DNA from 2 places in the Paenibacillus sp. VMFN-D1 genome. Region 2 is predicted to be linked to the other one. Evidence: riboswitches for the same ligand, from Rfam matches in the RefSeq annotation. Region 2 holds a riboswitch; the other holds the start of a gene.

Region 1 (8,099 bases), on a different contig from region 2:
CAATCAGCTTGATGCCGATAAAAGGCGCAATCACGCCGCCAAGGCCAAAGATCAGCAGGTTGCGGCTGAGCAGCCGCGACGAGCTTACCGGCTTGTAGGCCACCCCTTTCATCGCCAGCGGGATGAGCAGCGGGATAATGACCGCATTGAAAATCAGGGCGCTTAAGATCGCCGAAAGCGGCGAGCCGAGCTTCATGACGTTCAGCACGTCCATTTCCGGGATGGCGGCCATGAACATGGCGGGAATGATGGCAAAATATTTGGCCACGTCATTCGCAATGCTGAACGTGGTAAGCGCGCCGCGGGTCATCAGCAGCTGCTTGCCGATGGCCACGACCTCGATGATCTTCGTCGGATCGGAATCGAGGTCGACCATGTTGGCCGCTTCCTTCGCGGCCGCCGTGCCGCTGTTCATCGCGAGCCCGACGTCGGCCTGGGCCAGCGCCGGCGCGTCGTTCGTGCCGTCGCCGGTCATGGCGACCAGCTTCCCTTCGGCCTGCTCGCGGCGGATGACCGCGATTTTGTCCTCCGGCTTGCTCTCGGCGATAAAGTCATCGACGCCCGCCTCCCGGGCGATCGTAGCCGCAGTCAGCGGGTTGTCGCCGGTACACATGATCGTCTTGATCCCCATCTGCCGGAGCTGGTCAAAGCGTTCCTTCATGCCGGGTTTGACCGTATCCTTCAGGTGAATCAACCCGTAAATACGGCTGTCCACAGCGACAGCCAGCGGCGTACCGCCTTCCGACGCGATTTTATCGGATTCCATATCCAGATCCGCCGGAATACTTCCGCCTTGGGCCTGCACCCATCGCTTCACCGCGTCCACCGCCCCTTTACGGACATGCCGCCCATCCACCAGGTCGATGCCGCTCATCCGCGTCTCCGCCTTGAATTCGATAAACTCTCCAGCGGCGGCCGCCTCCGGATGAACCTCTATCGACTGCTTCTTCACCAGTTCCAGCACGGAGCGGCCTTCCGGCGTCTCGTCTTTAACCGAGCTGACGGCCGCCCAATAGGCGGTTTCTTCGTAATCCGCGTCCCCCACCGGAATGAACTGGCTCGCCATCCGGTTACCGAAGGTAATCGTACCCGTTTTATCCAAAATGATCGTGTTGATGTCGCCGGATGCCTCGACAGCTTTCCCCGACATGGCCAGCACGTTGAACTGCGTAACCCGGTCCATGCCCGCGATGCCGATGGCGGACAGCAGCCCGCCGATCGTCGTCGGAATGAGGCATACGAGCAGGGAGATCAGCACCGGGATATCCAGCGAAATGCCGAAATACTTGGCAATTGGCGCCAACGTGACGACCACAATCAGAAATATCAAAGTCAGTGTTGTAAGCAGCGTGTTAAGCGCAATTTCATTAGGTGTTTTCTGGCGCGCCGCCCCTTCGACCAGGGATATCATCCGGTCCAGGAACGATTCGCCCGGGTCGCTTTTAATCATCACCTTGATCTCGTCGCTGACGACGCGGGTTCCCCCGGTGACCGAGCTGAAATCGCCGCCGGCTTCTTTGATCACCGGTGCCGATTCGCCGGTAATCGCCGATTCATCCACCGATGCAAGACCTTCGATGACTTCCCCGTCACCCGGGATCATCTCGCCCTGGGAGACGATGACGACATCGCCTTTGCGCAGCTCGGCCGAACTGACGACCTTGATCTCGCCGCCCACCATTTTGTTCGCCGTCGTGTCTTTTTTGCTCTTCTTGAGCGTATCGGCCTGGGCCTTGCCACGGCCTTCCGCCAGCGCCTCCGCGAAATTCGCGAACAGGACGGTGAAGAGCAATATCAGAAACACGGTCAGATTAAACCCTATCCGTCCCTCGGTATGAAAATAAGAGGGAAAAAGAACCATCAGCAGCACCACGAAGGTGCCGACCTCCACAACGAACATAACCGGATTTTTCATCATTACGGCCGGGTTCAGTTTCATAAAGCTGTCTTTCAGTCCCTGTTTGGCAATGCCGCCAGACAGCATACTTTTGCGTTGTCCGCTCATGACTTGCTCCACCTCTTTAGTTAAGTGTTAAAAATTCGGCGACCGGCCCCAAAACGAGGACCGGAAGGAACGTCAATGCTCCGATCAGCAGCACGGTTCCGGTCAAAATGCCGGCGAACAGCTTGTTGTCCGTCCGGAAGGTACCCTGGGTCTCGGCAACCTTCTGCTTCACCGCCAGCGAACCTGCAACGGCGAGCAGTGCGATAATCGAAATATATCGGCCGAGGAGCATCACCAGACCGGTGCTGACGTTCCAGAATACGGTATTGTCTGCCAATCCCTCGAACCCGGAGCCGTTATTCGCCGCCGAGGAGGTGAACTCATAGAGCGACTGGCTCAAGCTGTGATACGAAGGATTGGAGAAGGCGTCGGTTCCCAGATGCGTCATAAACGAAATCGCCGTCGGCGCAAGAATAATGAAGGGATGCATCAGAATCGCCACCGCGATCAGCTTCATCTCCCGGGCTTCGATCTTCCGGCCCAGAAATTCCGGCGTCCGGCCAACCATCAGGCCGCAGATAAATACGCCGAGGATTGCATACATGATCATATTGACGAAACCGACCCCCTTGCCGCCGAACACGACGTTCAGCATCATTTCGGCCAAGGGCGCAAGTCCTCCCAGCGGCGTCAGCGTATCATGCATGTTGTTGACCGACCCCGTCGTTGCGGCGGTGGTGACGGTTGTGAACAACGCGGACTGCGCGATGCCAAAGCGCACCTCCTTGCCTTCCATGCTGCCGGCCGTGCTGTTGATTCCCAATTGGTTGATCAGCGGGTTGCCGGCTTTTTCCGAGAAATACGTCAGGCACAGGAACGCTACGAACAGCGTCATCATGACGCTGAAAATCATCCAGCCCTGCTTCTTGTTCCGGGCGAACCGTCCGAACGTGTAAGGCAGTGACGCCGAAATCGTCCACATGCTGAGAATTTCGATTACGTTGGTCAGCGGGCTTGGGTTCTCGAACGGATGGGCCGAGTTGACACCGAAGAAGCCTCCCCCGTTCGTTCCGAGGTGCTTGATCGATTCCAGCGAGGCTACAGGACCCAGCGGAATCTGCTGCACGCCGCCTCCCAGCGTTTGCACGGCCCGCATCGGCTCCAGCGTCTGCGGCACTTTGAGCCCGACCAGCACCAGGGTTACGATGAGGGCAAGCGGCACGAACAGGCGGACATGCGCCTTGATAAAATCCTCGAAGAAGTTCCCGAGCCCCTCACCCCTGCGGGTGATGCCGCGCATAAAAGCAATCGCGATAGCCAGGCCCGAGGCTGCCGAGGTAAACATCATCATCGTGATGACGATCATTTGGCCAAAATAAGACATGCCGCTCTCTCCGCTGTAATGCTGGAGGTTCGTGTTCGTCATAAAGCTGATGACCGTGTTGAAGGACAGGCTCGCCTCCATATTGCCGATGCCGCTCGGGTTGCCCGGAAGGGCGCCCATCGTTCGCAGCAATATATAGCTGATCGCTACCAGAAAGATATTGGTTGTGATCATGCTGAGCGCGTACTTTTTCCAATTCATGCTGCCCCGCTGCTTCAGCCCGATGATCCGGTATAGAACTCTTTCTACGCCGCCGAAAATCCGGTCCGTCCGGTTCGGTTCATTGGAGAACATATGATATACGTAAGTGCCTACCGGCTTCACGAGCAGCAGGAGCACGAAAATGACGATACAAATTTGCAAAATATCCAAGGCTGGCTTCCCCCTCTTACGAGCATGTTCTGTTTTGGCCCCTTGAGGCTTACAGATTTAAAATACCGGTCAAAATTTTTCCGGATGGATCAAGGCGTAAACCAAATAGATAAAGACAAGCACGGCGAATGCCCCAACGACAATCATTGGTCTTTGCCCCCTTCTTCCACCACTCGGCCGCACCAATGAAGAAATAACAAGAACACGCCAAAGGTGGCAGCGAGCGCAAGTATCATATATACATCCATCATCGTTTCCGGTCTCTCCTTTGCATGGTTAGAATCATCTTTATTTCAGTAAAAATCCGACTTCGCCGTTTAAGGTATAAATGATGTGATCTGCACCAAGCCCCCGGTAAATGCCGGGTGAGCTGCCCCTCTGCGTAATGACATATACCGGTTCCGACGTCCAGGGACGGCAGATCTGCAAATAGCGGCAGGTCAGGTTGAGGCTGCTTTCAAACAGAAAGATTTTGCCGACCTCTATTTCGGGCACCACCCAATCCTCCGCGTGATTCGTATTCAGCCGGATGATCCTCTGCACCCCCATTTTTCTCAAAAGGCGTTCCTCCCGGGCACTGTTGGTCAGAACGGCAAAGGGCCTCTTCCAATACATCAGCAGCTTGATAAAATTGCGTCCCGCCTCGTTCGGCGCGGTCACGATGACGACGTTGTCCATTTCAAAGGCTCCTCCTGTGCGGCAGCCGCGAATACGCAAAAGAAGCCGCAGGGAAAGAAGGACCTTTCCCGCGGCTTCTTGAATGTGGACGAATATGAAGGATCGTCCTATATTCAAAATGCGCACGACAAGTGCTGCCTCTCCCGTTACGCTGACGAGGTTAGCTGTCGGATTCGGGCGTGAGAGTCGCCCTACCTTCCGGTACTTACCGTACCGGAAAGATTCACCCCGGCGGCTTCCATTCCAGGCGGCCGCTGTGGTTCCCCCGCTCCCGGCCGTATCCGGCCGAAATTAAGCGTTATTGATAAGTGTATGTGATTGTGATGAATGCTCTCTTTTGTTCCAGTAAGCTAAAAAAGGGTAAAAAAAACACAGAGGCCAGCTGATCCCCCTGTGATCCGAAAGTTTATTCGGGTCGCAAGTTTCATCATTCCTCTCTCAAACGACGCTTACGAGGTTAGCTGACGGATTCGAGCGGTGAGAGTCGCTCTACCCGGCCGGATCCATGGCATCCGTAGCCGGGATTCACCCCTGCGGCTGGCAGCAGACCCCCGACTCTCACACCGGTTCGCTGCTCCATGGCACGCGTTTGGTTCCCCCGATTTCCGCGCTTTTTTGCGGAAACTCAGCGATTAGTAATGGAAACTGTATTGAATACGCTCTGAATCATACACCCGCTCCTTCCAAGCTGTAAAGGCAGTCTAAAAATCATGAACCGCGAATTTTGGAACATTCAGGACCTTATTAGCGCTTACATTTTGGCTTTTTGACTTCTACCTCTTCCATGCTCCCGATTTGACGCATTTATGGAATCCAGGTCATTCGGGGACACTGGCTCGCAGGAATATCCGCATTGACTTTACAGTTCAATCGTTTAAAATTAAATTGTGTGCTTGGTAAATGCTTCGGCTGGATGATGATTCATAGCAGTACAAAAGGAGGAGGATGGCAGTGAGCGTCTATGATTTTCAAGTGAACACGCTGCGCGGCAAAGAGGTATCGTTAAAGGAATATGAAGGTGACGTGCTGCTGATCGTGAACACGGCCAGCAAATGCGGATTTACGCCGCAGTTTCGCGGGCTGCAGGAGCTGTACGACGAGTTCCGCGACCATCATTTTCAAATTCTCGGCTTTCCGAGCAACCAGTTTGCCAATCAGGAGCCGGGTACCAGCGAGGAGATCGGCGAATTCTGCCAGATGAATTACGGGGTCACGTTCCCGATGTTTGAGAAGATCGACGTCAAGGGCAGCAACGCCCATCCACTGTTTCAATACCTGACCCGGGAAGCGCCGGGTGTGCTCGGATCGAAAGCGGTCAAGTGGAACTTTACCAAGTTCCTGGTCGATTCCAAGGGCAGGGTCATCAAGCGTTACGCGCCCAAAACGACACCGGACAAAATCGAAAACGACATCCGTAAGCTGCTTGCATCCGGAAAAAGCGAATAGGCAAATCAGCCCTACAAAATAACGCTACTTGCTGCGATCCGAATTCACTAGCTTTGCGGGACCCCGAAATATACGAAAATGCAATAAGCAAAAAAAGAAGCTCCCCTGGATTTCTCCAAGGAAGCTTCTTTCTGTGTTCATAGATGCGGTAGAGAGGACTCGAACCTCCACGGGCGTACGCCCACTACCCCCTCAAGATAGCGTGTCTGCCATTCCACCACTACCGCATAATATCCAAAGTTCATTTAGCGAACTTTTTTATTATACACAAAATCATCCGAATTGTAAAGGGAAATACATTAAAACACCATCCATGTAATATTATATAACACATAAAACAACAAAAACAGTGATTAAGTCGCCCTAACATTGACAAATCACAATATTTATGTAATATTAACTTACAAATAATAGTGATCGATGATTTAACTTCGCAATTCATGTAATATTTATTACCACAACAAAATGGAGGTGACCGCGTTGAACGACAAAAGCACCAAACTGCTCGATTACGTGCAAACGCTGGATAACGACTTGTCGGTCGGAGGCTTCAGCCATGTGTTCGACCTCCAAACCCGGATTGCAGAAGGGCGCATCCAGAGCCAGGAAGAGCTGGAAGGGTTCATCCTTCATCCGATGATGAATCGTTTGGTCCGCCAAGACGGCGCGGCCATTCTGGCGATTTACGCAGCTGCCGACCAACGGGATATCCGTCAGATCGCCCGGATTGACCGGTACATCCTCGGAAGAATCGCTGCCCATGAAAATGATGAAGCGGTGCGCCAACGGGGCAGAAGACTTTTGAAACTGGCCCAGGCTCTGTACCCCTGGCTCAATCTAAAGGTTCTTGACGAACTCGCGCAGAAGGAGCTGTCTCCCGTCTGCCTGGCCACGGCGCATGCCTATGTCAACTATCAGCTCGGGTCCAGCCGCGACCACACCGTTTATGGCTATATGCAATCTGCGGTCTGCACATGCATCCAGCTCGCTGCCCGCTCGCTGAGCATTCCGCCTCACGACGCCAAAGCGTTGGCCGGCAAATGGACGGCTGAAATGGAGCGCGCATGGACAGCGGAGAAAGACTCCCTGCCCACAGACCTTTTCAATATCCAAGAGAACGACTCCCATATCGCCTCGTGATCTCTTTAACAACACCACAAAGGCACTCCGCTCTGCCCTGCCGCAGCGAAGTGCCTTTTCTGTTCCCATGTATGTACTTGACCTTCATCTTACTGATCGCGGGACTGGTTCTTCCGGTATTCCACAAACTTGATGTACTCCTTGATAAACTCCTTCTCGTGATCGGATAGCGGCATTTCGTTTAACTGCCTTCCGTTTTCCCACAAATAAGGATCCTGCTGCTCTTTCACCATATACGGCCCCGGTTCCTTACCCAGAATCAGCCAATCAAGGCTGACGCCGAAAAAGCTCGAAATTTCGATCAATTTATTGGTGCTCGGGGTGGACTTCCCCCTTTTCCAATCTCCGAAATTCCCCGTGCTGATATTAAGCTGCTCGCAAAACGACTTTTTGGTCATCCCCTTCTGCTTAATCAATGCCTCAATACGTCCGTAAATGGATTGCATAAAAAACCGCCTTCCAGTCATGTCGCAAAAAAAACGACGCATTTAAGTAATTTTACGCTTGAAATATGACGCAAAAACGTGTATAGTATTCTTTATATTAGGAATTTCCATACCTATGGCTCTTATTGTATCATTAGTCCCTTTTCTAATCCAACCGCCCTGCAATCATTCACTTCATATCTGACATTACCTTTCCAACGCGATTCGGGCCCGCTTATGACCAATACCAAGACAGGGAGCGACCGCTTTTGCACACACTCGACATTTCTTATCATGAATTGATCCATGCCATGAGGCAATGTATTGCCGTCGTGGATGCCGGAGGAGTTATCATTTCAGTGAACCACGCCTGGATTCAAAGCGCATATGACGAAGGCGTCCCCCAATCCTTTAACTGGGTTGGTATTAATTTTATGCAAATCGCCGACGCCCTTTCAGGAGAAGACGAACAAGACCTGGACAGACTCCAGGCGGTTTTGCAGGGTATTTCTACATACTACAGGAACGAATTCCGGTCGAGCTGCATCCAGCCCTCCCGCTGGTTTCAAATCGAGGCTTTCCCACTCCGGAACGGCGCCAGGGAGGAACCCCAGGGAATGATCGTCTGCCTGTCGGATATCAGCCGAAGCAAGCAGCTCGAGAACGACTTGATGACCGCCTTATCCCAGATCCGCACTCTACGCGGATT
Region 2 (8,099 bases):
AGGAAGGACGGGACCCCTGTGGAGGTCAGCATCAGCACGTCCGCGGTCAGGGATCCGGAAGGAAAGGTCGTATCGTTCATCAGCATCTCAAGAGACATGACGGAACGCAACCGGATGGACGAGCTGCTCCGCCGGTCCGAGAAGCTGACCACGGTCGGGCAGTTGGCGGCCGGGGTGGCGCATGAGATCCGCAACCCGCTCACGACGCTGCGGGGATTCCTGCAGCTGCAGGAGTATAACAACCGAGTCGATCCGAAGCACAACCAGATCATGCTGTCTGAGCTGGAGAGAATCAATCTGATCGTGAGCGAATTTTTAATTTTGGCCAAACCCCAGGCTGTGCACTTCCGAAATAAAAATGTTCGTGATATTTTAGAGGATGTGCTGTCGCTGCTGAGCAGTCAGGCCAATCTGCACGGTATTGAGTTCGTGATGTCCTCCCAGACAGCCGAGACGGACGTTCACTGCGAGGAGAACCAGCTGAAGCAGGTCTTTATCAATTTGCTGAAAAACGCCATGGAGGCGATGCCTGAAGGCGGCGTCATCCATATCGAACTGTTCCGGCCGGACCCGGACCACCTCGGGATTACGATTACGGATGAAGGCGTAGGGATTCCTGAGCACCAGATGGAGAAGGTGGGAGAACCCTTTTTTACCAACAAGGAAAATGGGACAGGCCTTGGCCTGATGGTCAGCCAGCGGATTGTGGAGGGCCATAAAGGATCACTTCAGATCGAGAGCGCCGTTAACAAGGGCACTCAGGTTACGTTAACGCTGCCGGCGGCACGACCGGAGCATGGGGAAGGACCGGAACGGGAATGATCCGCACTTTTGTCCGGGGTAAACCATAAATGAGATGGGGTTATAAGCTTTGAGAATTAACAAATATATCAGTGAGACCGGGTATTGTTCCCGGCGTGAAGCGGATAAGCTGGTAGAGAGCGGGAAGGTGACGATCAACGGCGTTCAGGCGGTGCTGGGCAGCCAGGCGGAGGAAGGGGACGACGTCCGCGTCAACGGCCGGCCCCTGCAGGCGAAGAAGGAGACCCATGTCTATATTGCGCTGAATAAACCGGTTGGGATCACCAGTACGACGGAGCAGCATATCAAGGGCAACATTGTGGACTTCGTTGGCCATTCGGAGCGGATTTTTCCGATCGGCCGGCTGGATAAAGATTCTGAGGGGCTCATCCTTCTGACGAGTGATGGCGACATCGTCAATAAAATACTGCGGGCCGAAGGCAAGCATGAGAAGGAGTACATCGTCACGGTAGACAAGCCGGTTACGCCGTCCTTTTTAACAGGCATGGCCAGCGGGGTGAAGATTTTGGGTGAAATGACCCTTCCCTGCAAGGTGACGCGGATCTCGGAGCGGGTGTTCAAGATCATTCTGACCGAGGGGAAAAACCGGCAAATCCGCCGGATGTGCAGCGCCTTCGGCTACGAGGTGCGCAGACTGCAGCGGATCCGGATTATGAATATCCACCTGGGATCCCTGGGCAAAGGGAAATGGCGGGATTTAACGTCGCAGGAAAAAGAAGAGCTCGGACAGCTGCTGAATTACCGCCTCGGGTAGAGAGGGGCCAAGAGGCCTGATACAGGGTGAGGGCCTTAACCTATTATAAAAGGCCGGAAGCCCATTCCCTGAGACATGTGCCGTCTACTATCAAAAAGGCTGCTCCCTTTATCCAAAGGGAACAGCCTGTCCATTAGTTATCGTTATGCTATTTTTTATTCGTCGTTACCGGGATTTGCTCGCTGATATTCTGGTACTTCCGGATGATGGATACCTCGACGCGGCGATTTTTAGCACGGCCGGCAGCGGTATCGTTGGAGGCCACGGGCCGGAACTCGCCGAAGGCGGTGGAGGTGAACTTGGCCGGGTCGAGCTGCTTGTTGGTGAGCAGAATCTTCAGGAAGTTCAGCGCCCGGTTGGAGCTCAGGTCCCAGTTGGACGCGTACTCGCTGTTCGAGATCGGCATATTGTCCGTATGGCCGGACACGACGACGTCATACGTCGGGAACTGCTGCAGCATGCTGCTGATGGCGAGCGCCAGCTGGCGTGACTCAGGCTTCACCTGAGCGCTGCCTGAAGCAAACAGGGCGTTGTCGCTGATCGTGATCGTAAGCTGCGATTGGTTCAGTTTGGTATCCAGCTGGTTCGTCAGGCCGTTCGTCTTGATATATTGGTCCAGCTGCTGCTTCAGCTTCTCCAGGTCTTCCTGTTCCTGCTTGGCCAGCTGGGCTTTCTGTTTCTTGTCATTGTTATTCGTGACGATGCTCTCTTGGGAGTCTTTTTTGCCCTGGTCCATATTTTTATCCATCGGCATATTGGATCTGAAGTTGAGCACGCCGTTTCCGGTGCTGAGGGCATTGTTGAAGGCCTGGCTCATTTCCTCAAATTTCTTGGCGTCCGTGGCGCTCATGGAATAGAGAACGATGAACAGGGCCAGCAGCAGTGTCAGCAGGTCGGCATAGGGGAGAAGCCAGGATTCGTCGGCATGCTCCTCATGTGGTTCATGTCTAGTCTTCTTGGCCACCTGAACCATCCTCCTTCTCATTCATTTGAGCGCGCTCGGAAGGGGTTAAGAAGACGGATAGCTTCTGGCTGATCGCAATGGTGGATACACCGGATTGAATGGACAGCAGTCCTTCCACCATCATGAGCTTGAGCTCCACTTCTTTTTTGGACAGGCGTTTCAGCTTATTGGCGATCGGGTGCCACAGGACGTAACCGGTAAAAATACCGAGCAGCGTCGCAATAAAGGCAGCGCCAATCGCGTGGGCCAGCTCGGCCATATTCTCCATCTTGGTCAGGGCGGCGATCAGGCCGACGACGGCACCAAGCACCCCGAGGGAAGGAGCATACATACCGGCTTGGGAGAAGAGCAGGGCACCTGCACGGTGACGCTCTTCCGTCGCCGCAATATCTTCCATCAAGACGTCGCGGACGAACTCCTGGTCGTTACCGTCGATAATCATGCGCATACCGTTGCGCAGGAAGGCGTCGTCGATTTCTTCGACCTTGGTCTCCAGAGCGAGGAGGCCTTCCCGGCGGGTAATGGAGGCCCACTCCATGAACAGGGTGATGAGCTCTTGACGCTGCATGAGCTTTTGTTTGACGAAGGTCATTTTTAACAGCTTCGGGAACTTTTTGATCTCAGACATCGGAAAGCCAATAAACAGCGTAGCGGCGGTTCCGGCGAGAATAATGACATAAGCGGCGGGCGTCAGCAGGCTGACGATCGGGGCACCCTTCAGCACCATGCCGACTAGGACTGCAACCACACCGAGTATCAGGCCAACAATCGTTGAAATTTCCATTGCACACCTCATCCATGAGAAATAGAATTGAATCCTTTCGGAATCGACCGCGTTTACATCCATGCAACATGGTCGCTTTCACAAAAAACGGTTTATATTATTTATCGACACCATTCTCTTTTTTTTTAAGGGATATTTTCCGGTATAATGAAATGACAAGGTTCATCTGTCCTACAAAATCAAGTCGGAGCACCATACCCTGAAGGGAATAATCACAGCACAAACGGGTGACGAATGGCCCACTTGATGCCCCGACCCAGGGGCGCATGGAGCAGGGCATTCACCATTCACAATAATCGCTTATGGATCGTATGAGTAACTAAACTTCGATATTGGAGGGAACGGCATGGGTGTTAAGCATGGTCGTGACTATGACGGCATATTGACCGATTTGACGGCAGCTGTCGGGGAAATTCCGGACAGTTATTTATTTTTTGAAATGGCGGAGCAGGATTGGATGCAGCTGGGCATCGAAGAGAAACGTGAGGTGCATGAGGCGCTGGCGGAGGATTTGTTCTATGCGCTGGGAGCCGAACCTGTCATTACTGTTGGAAGCGGTGTCGTGATGTATGACAAGGACCATCACCGGATCAACCTCTTGATCGGAGACGAGGAGCTGACCGTAGTCTCACTGATATAGTCCCTGGGGCCGGATGGATTTTTTAAACCCGTCCATGGTAAGATATTATTCGTATGTACTCTCCTTGGAGAAGCATGATTACATTCAGGGTTGAATACAATGGGTAAAGGTTTTTCGCCCGAGCATATATTAATGACACATCCTGGTGAACCTCGGGGATGTTAGGTTTCAGGGAGGAACGGAAGAATGGTATATACGCAAGAAGAAGTAGAAACGCATTTGTCTAAGCTGGAAGGCTGGGAGCTTGAAGAGGGCCGCTGGATCGTGCGCAAATACGTTTTCTCCAATTTCATGAAGGGCATTTCCTTTGTGGATGAGGTTGCGGCCATTTCAGAGGCTTTTGGCCACCACCCCTTTATTACGATTGATTATAAAACTGTGACGCTGCGTTTGACTTCATGGGATGAAGGCGGGATTACGTCCCTGGATGTCAAGGAGGCTCACCAATTTAACGAACTGTTCGAAAAAATGCGTTCCGGCGAAAAAAGGTAACGAGAATAATGCAGCAAATAAAAACACGCTTTGCGATGAACGTCCCGTTCTTCCAAAGCGTGTTTCTGTATGCGTTACAACCGTTATTTCTTCTCAGCCAACCACTGGGCCACATTGGCGATCTCTTCAGCTTTCAACTTGTCTTTAAAGGATGGCATGCCGCCCTTACCTTTAGTGATAATGGTGTAAATCTCTTCAGCGGACAGTTGGCTTCCGATCTTTTGAAGGTTCGGGCCTACGGCACCCTGAAGCTGATCCCCGTGACAGCTAATGCAGCCTTGGTCTTTAACCACAGCTTCGGCCGCTGCGGCGTCCATCGTGACTTCCGGCATGGTCGGCTTCTCTTCTTCCGCCACCTGCTCTTTGCCTGGAAGCGTAAACATGAGCACAATTGCCATAACCACTGCGATCGTTAATACACCGCTCATGATCCATTTTTGCATCCGTTTTCGTCCTTTCTATGTAAACTGTCATTCTTCATTCCTTCATTATAACGGAACAAGCCATCACATCAAATAGTTTGTGTCAAAAAAGCAAACGAATCCAAACTTGGGGCCACCAAAAATACACAAATTTGTACCATTTTTATGATGATGGAGTTTTCAAGTTAGATCCCTTCATAGACCATACAGTGAAACAGCTGTTCACCTTCTGGGGTCAGCTTGGGGTAGGTATCAGCGATGACAAACCCCGACTTCCGGTAAGCCCGGATGGCCCGCTTATTCCATGTATGCACTTCAAGGTCGATTTCGTCCCCAGGCCGTTTATCACGGGCAGCGCCGACCACAGCCTGCATAAAGCTCTTACCCAGCCCCTGGCCGCATAAATCAGGCCGCATGCCAACACCAAGCCGGGTCACGCCTGCCAAGGGAAAGAACTGCGCGAACCCGCACAAGGTATGTTCAGCATCCAGGACGGACACATATTGGCTTTGCCTCACCTCAGGATCACCAAATTCGACGCCAAGCGCCTCCATCTGATCCCACGGCAGCCAGCCGTATAAATCGTATGGAGGTTCGTACACCCAGCCGCAGACGGCCTCAGCATGCTCCCGCGTCATCGGGACGATCATGAAGCTCTCATGTTGGAGGTTCATGTGCAGATCTCCCTTCCAGACCTCCCTGTAGGATTTGAACATTAGAGAAAAAATATTCCGGATTGTCCCAGATATCTGTTTAATTTCGGAATAGAGGGGTAAATGAGGAGTAGCGGGCGGGAATGGAAGGGTTACCCATTTCTGTCCGCAAAAAATCCCGCAAAAGGAGATTTCGGCAAAAATCTCATTCTACGGGATCTCGTACTCTTGCTTTACCTGCATTACTGGACGTCATCTACGTCCTCGGAATCGACGGCGGCGGTTTTGTATTTATCCGTACTCATGATTCGTTTGGCGCCAACGTAGCGGTTGACGTAGTAGCTGTCGCTCAGAGAGCTGATGATCACACCGCGAGAAGTGGAGGCATGTGCGAATTTTCCGTCGCCGACGTAAATTCCGACATGGGATACTCCGGCTCCCGATGTATTAAAGAATACCAAGTCGCCTGCTCTCAGATCACTGCGGGATACGGCCGAACCCATGCTGAACTGGGAACCAGACTGATGGGGCAGATCGATGCCCAATTGATCAAATACGTACATTGTAAATCCCGAGCAGTCAAATCCGCTTGTTGTGGTTCCGCCCGTTCTGTACTTGGTTCCGATCGCACTGTCGATCACTTTATCCATCTTGGAATCCGCGAAAGCGCTTCCTGTGCCGACCGTGAGCACGATGGCGAAACTCATGACTGCTGCTGCAAGCTTCTTCTTCAAGTAAAATACCCCTTCCGGCGCCTGCGAGGTTAGCTTAAGGATTCGGTAGAAGGCCCCCTATGATCCCTCTGAAGCAAGATCAATTCACCCATAACTGGTTCCCCCGCTTTCCTTAGTGTGAGGAAATTCGGCATGAACTTTTACACTATGTATAATTCCCTGTTACTTCTTATTCGTTCGCAACTTTGTGTCAGGTAAAGATTACAAAGTTGTTACTATCGCTGGGACTATTGTAACAAAGGAATCGGACTTTGGCAATTGTTTCTAACAGAAAAAGAAGATTTGTAGGAAAATTTATAGGAAATGATGTTTATTTGTTGGACGAGTGGGTAAAAGAAATGACAAGGGTGGAAAAAACAGGAGAAAACCGTGGATTTACTCATGTAAAAATTTTTTTTGAATTGCTGTTACCTTTTGGGTGGTTCGTACGTCTAATAAGTAACAACAAACCCGCGGGGCGATTTCGGCAAAAATCAGCGGCGCGGGTTGTTCTGGATATGCATTGTTTTCGAGAGATAATCAATTGTAAACCGCAGCTTGGTATTTGGCCGTACTCATGACCCGTTTGGCGCCAACGTAGCGGTTGGCGTAGTAGCTTTGGCTCAGTTTGCTGATGGTAACGCCTTTCGAAGAGGACGCGTGTGCGAATTTTCCGTTGCCGATGTAAATGCCGACATGGGAAACGCCTGCGCCTAGAGTGTTAAAGAAAACCAGGTCTCCTGCTCTCAGCTGGCTTTTGGAAACAGCGGTACCTGTTTTATACTGCGCAGCAGATTGACGCGGGAGGGTTAACCCCAGCTTTTGGTACACGTAACGGGTAAAACCGGAGCAATCGAAGCCGTTCGTAGTTGTTCCGCCGGTTTTGTAAGAAACGCCGATCGTGTTGTTAACGATGTGATTCAGAGATGAATCCGCAAATACGCTGCCGGTGCCCATGGAGAACGCAAGTGTAAGGCCCAGCGCTGCGGCTGCCAACTTCTTCTTCAAAAAAATAAACCCCTTCCAATGCCTGCGAGGTTAGCTTAAGGATTCGGTAGAAGGTCCCCTATGATCCCTCTGTAGCGAGATCAATTCACCCAAAATTGGATCCCCCGCTTCCTGGTGCCCGGGAATTCGGCTCGTGATGATTGCACCGGAAATGGACATGCTGACAAGTTACCTATAATCGTACATACCAATCAAATGAACGGACAAATGATGAAATCAGTTACAGCAAAGTCAAAATCGTTACAGCAAAGATTACAAAGTTGTTACTAAGTTCGTACTCGGATTATTTTAACAGAGGATTTATACTTTGGCAAATGGTTAACAATCATTTTACAACAAAAACCCCGCCTCTTTTCAACAGAAAGAGACGGGGTTCTTCTTTTATCAGCGGATTAAAGTGATGACAAAATTTTAACTATTCCGAAATATTTTTTTTCGTACGGTTCATTTGCTGATGCCACAAATCATATTGGGAGGAGATATTCCATAATTTAAAGATACAGCTGACCATATGATAGCCCTGTTGGATAATCAGGGTGGCAAGCCCTGCCCAGATCAGAGAGACGCTGCTGGTAATGCCATACAAGAGCAGGCTGACCGCGCCCAGCAGAACGGATATGCCGATGACCGGCAGCGCGCTTCGCAGGCAGATCCAGAGTGAGGAGAACATGCTGGTTCCACCGGTTTTGCCAAACTGCATGAACAGAATCATCTGATGGACGATGTAGCAGTACAGAAGCCAGACTGCCATGTACGGGATGCAGTGAAGCAGCTGGGCATGGTTTTGGATCGCGCTGAGCAGGATTGGATACATCTTCGGGATCATCCAGTATAACGGAGCGGCGAT

Evidence for each region. Region 2 has a riboswitch for cyclic di-AMP ahead of C7820_RS32665 (C40 family peptidase). Riboswitches for the same ligand answer to the same signal wherever they lie in the genome.
Region 1: another riboswitch for cyclic di-AMP. It lies ahead of C7820_RS16110 (hypothetical protein); the one in region 2 lies ahead of C7820_RS32665 (C40 family peptidase).

The regions. Positions count from the first base shown of each region.
Region 1 covers NZ_QRDU01000002.1:181,098-189,196, reverse strand. Annotated here, with positions in the region: gene kdpB (potassium-transporting ATPase subunit KdpB) at 1-2,005, opposite strand, end outside; gene kdpA (potassium-transporting ATPase subunit KdpA) at 2,022-3,701, opposite strand; gene kdpF (K(+)-transporting ATPase subunit F) at 3,771-3,848, opposite strand; gene C7820_RS16110 (hypothetical protein) at 3,990-4,379, opposite strand; cyclic di-AMP (ydaO/yuaA leader) riboswitch at 4,515-4,687, opposite strand; cyclic di-AMP (ydaO/yuaA leader) riboswitch at 4,810-5,020, opposite strand; gene C7820_RS16105 (glutathione peroxidase) at 5,331-5,825, shown strand; tRNA gene C7820_RS16100 (tRNA-Leu) at 5,970-6,052, opposite strand; gene C7820_RS16095 (urease accessory protein UreF) at 6,306-6,965, shown strand; gene C7820_RS16090 (helix-turn-helix domain-containing protein) at 7,055-7,411, opposite strand; gene C7820_RS16085 (PAS domain-containing protein) at 7,660-8,099, shown strand, end outside.
Region 2 covers NZ_QRDU01000011.1:11,365-19,463, forward strand. Annotated here, with positions in the region: gene C7820_RS32625 (ATP-binding protein) at 1-822, shown strand, start outside; gene rluF (23S rRNA pseudouridine(2604) synthase RluF) at 872-1,576, shown strand; gene motB (flagellar motor protein MotB) at 1,725-2,540, opposite strand; gene motA (flagellar motor stator protein MotA) at 2,524-3,324, opposite strand; gene C7820_RS32645 (hypothetical protein) at 3,671-3,964, shown strand; gene C7820_RS32650 (4a-hydroxytetrahydrobiopterin dehydratase) at 4,151-4,456, shown strand; gene C7820_RS32655 (c-type cytochrome) at 4,540-4,899, opposite strand; gene C7820_RS32660 (GNAT family N-acetyltransferase) at 5,064-5,552, opposite strand; gene C7820_RS32665 (C40 family peptidase) at 5,774-6,265, opposite strand; cyclic di-AMP (ydaO/yuaA leader) riboswitch at 6,269-6,408, opposite strand; gene C7820_RS32670 (C40 family peptidase) at 6,785-7,252, opposite strand; cyclic di-AMP (ydaO/yuaA leader) riboswitch at 7,257-7,394, opposite strand; gene C7820_RS32675 (hypothetical protein) at 7,668-8,099, opposite strand, start outside.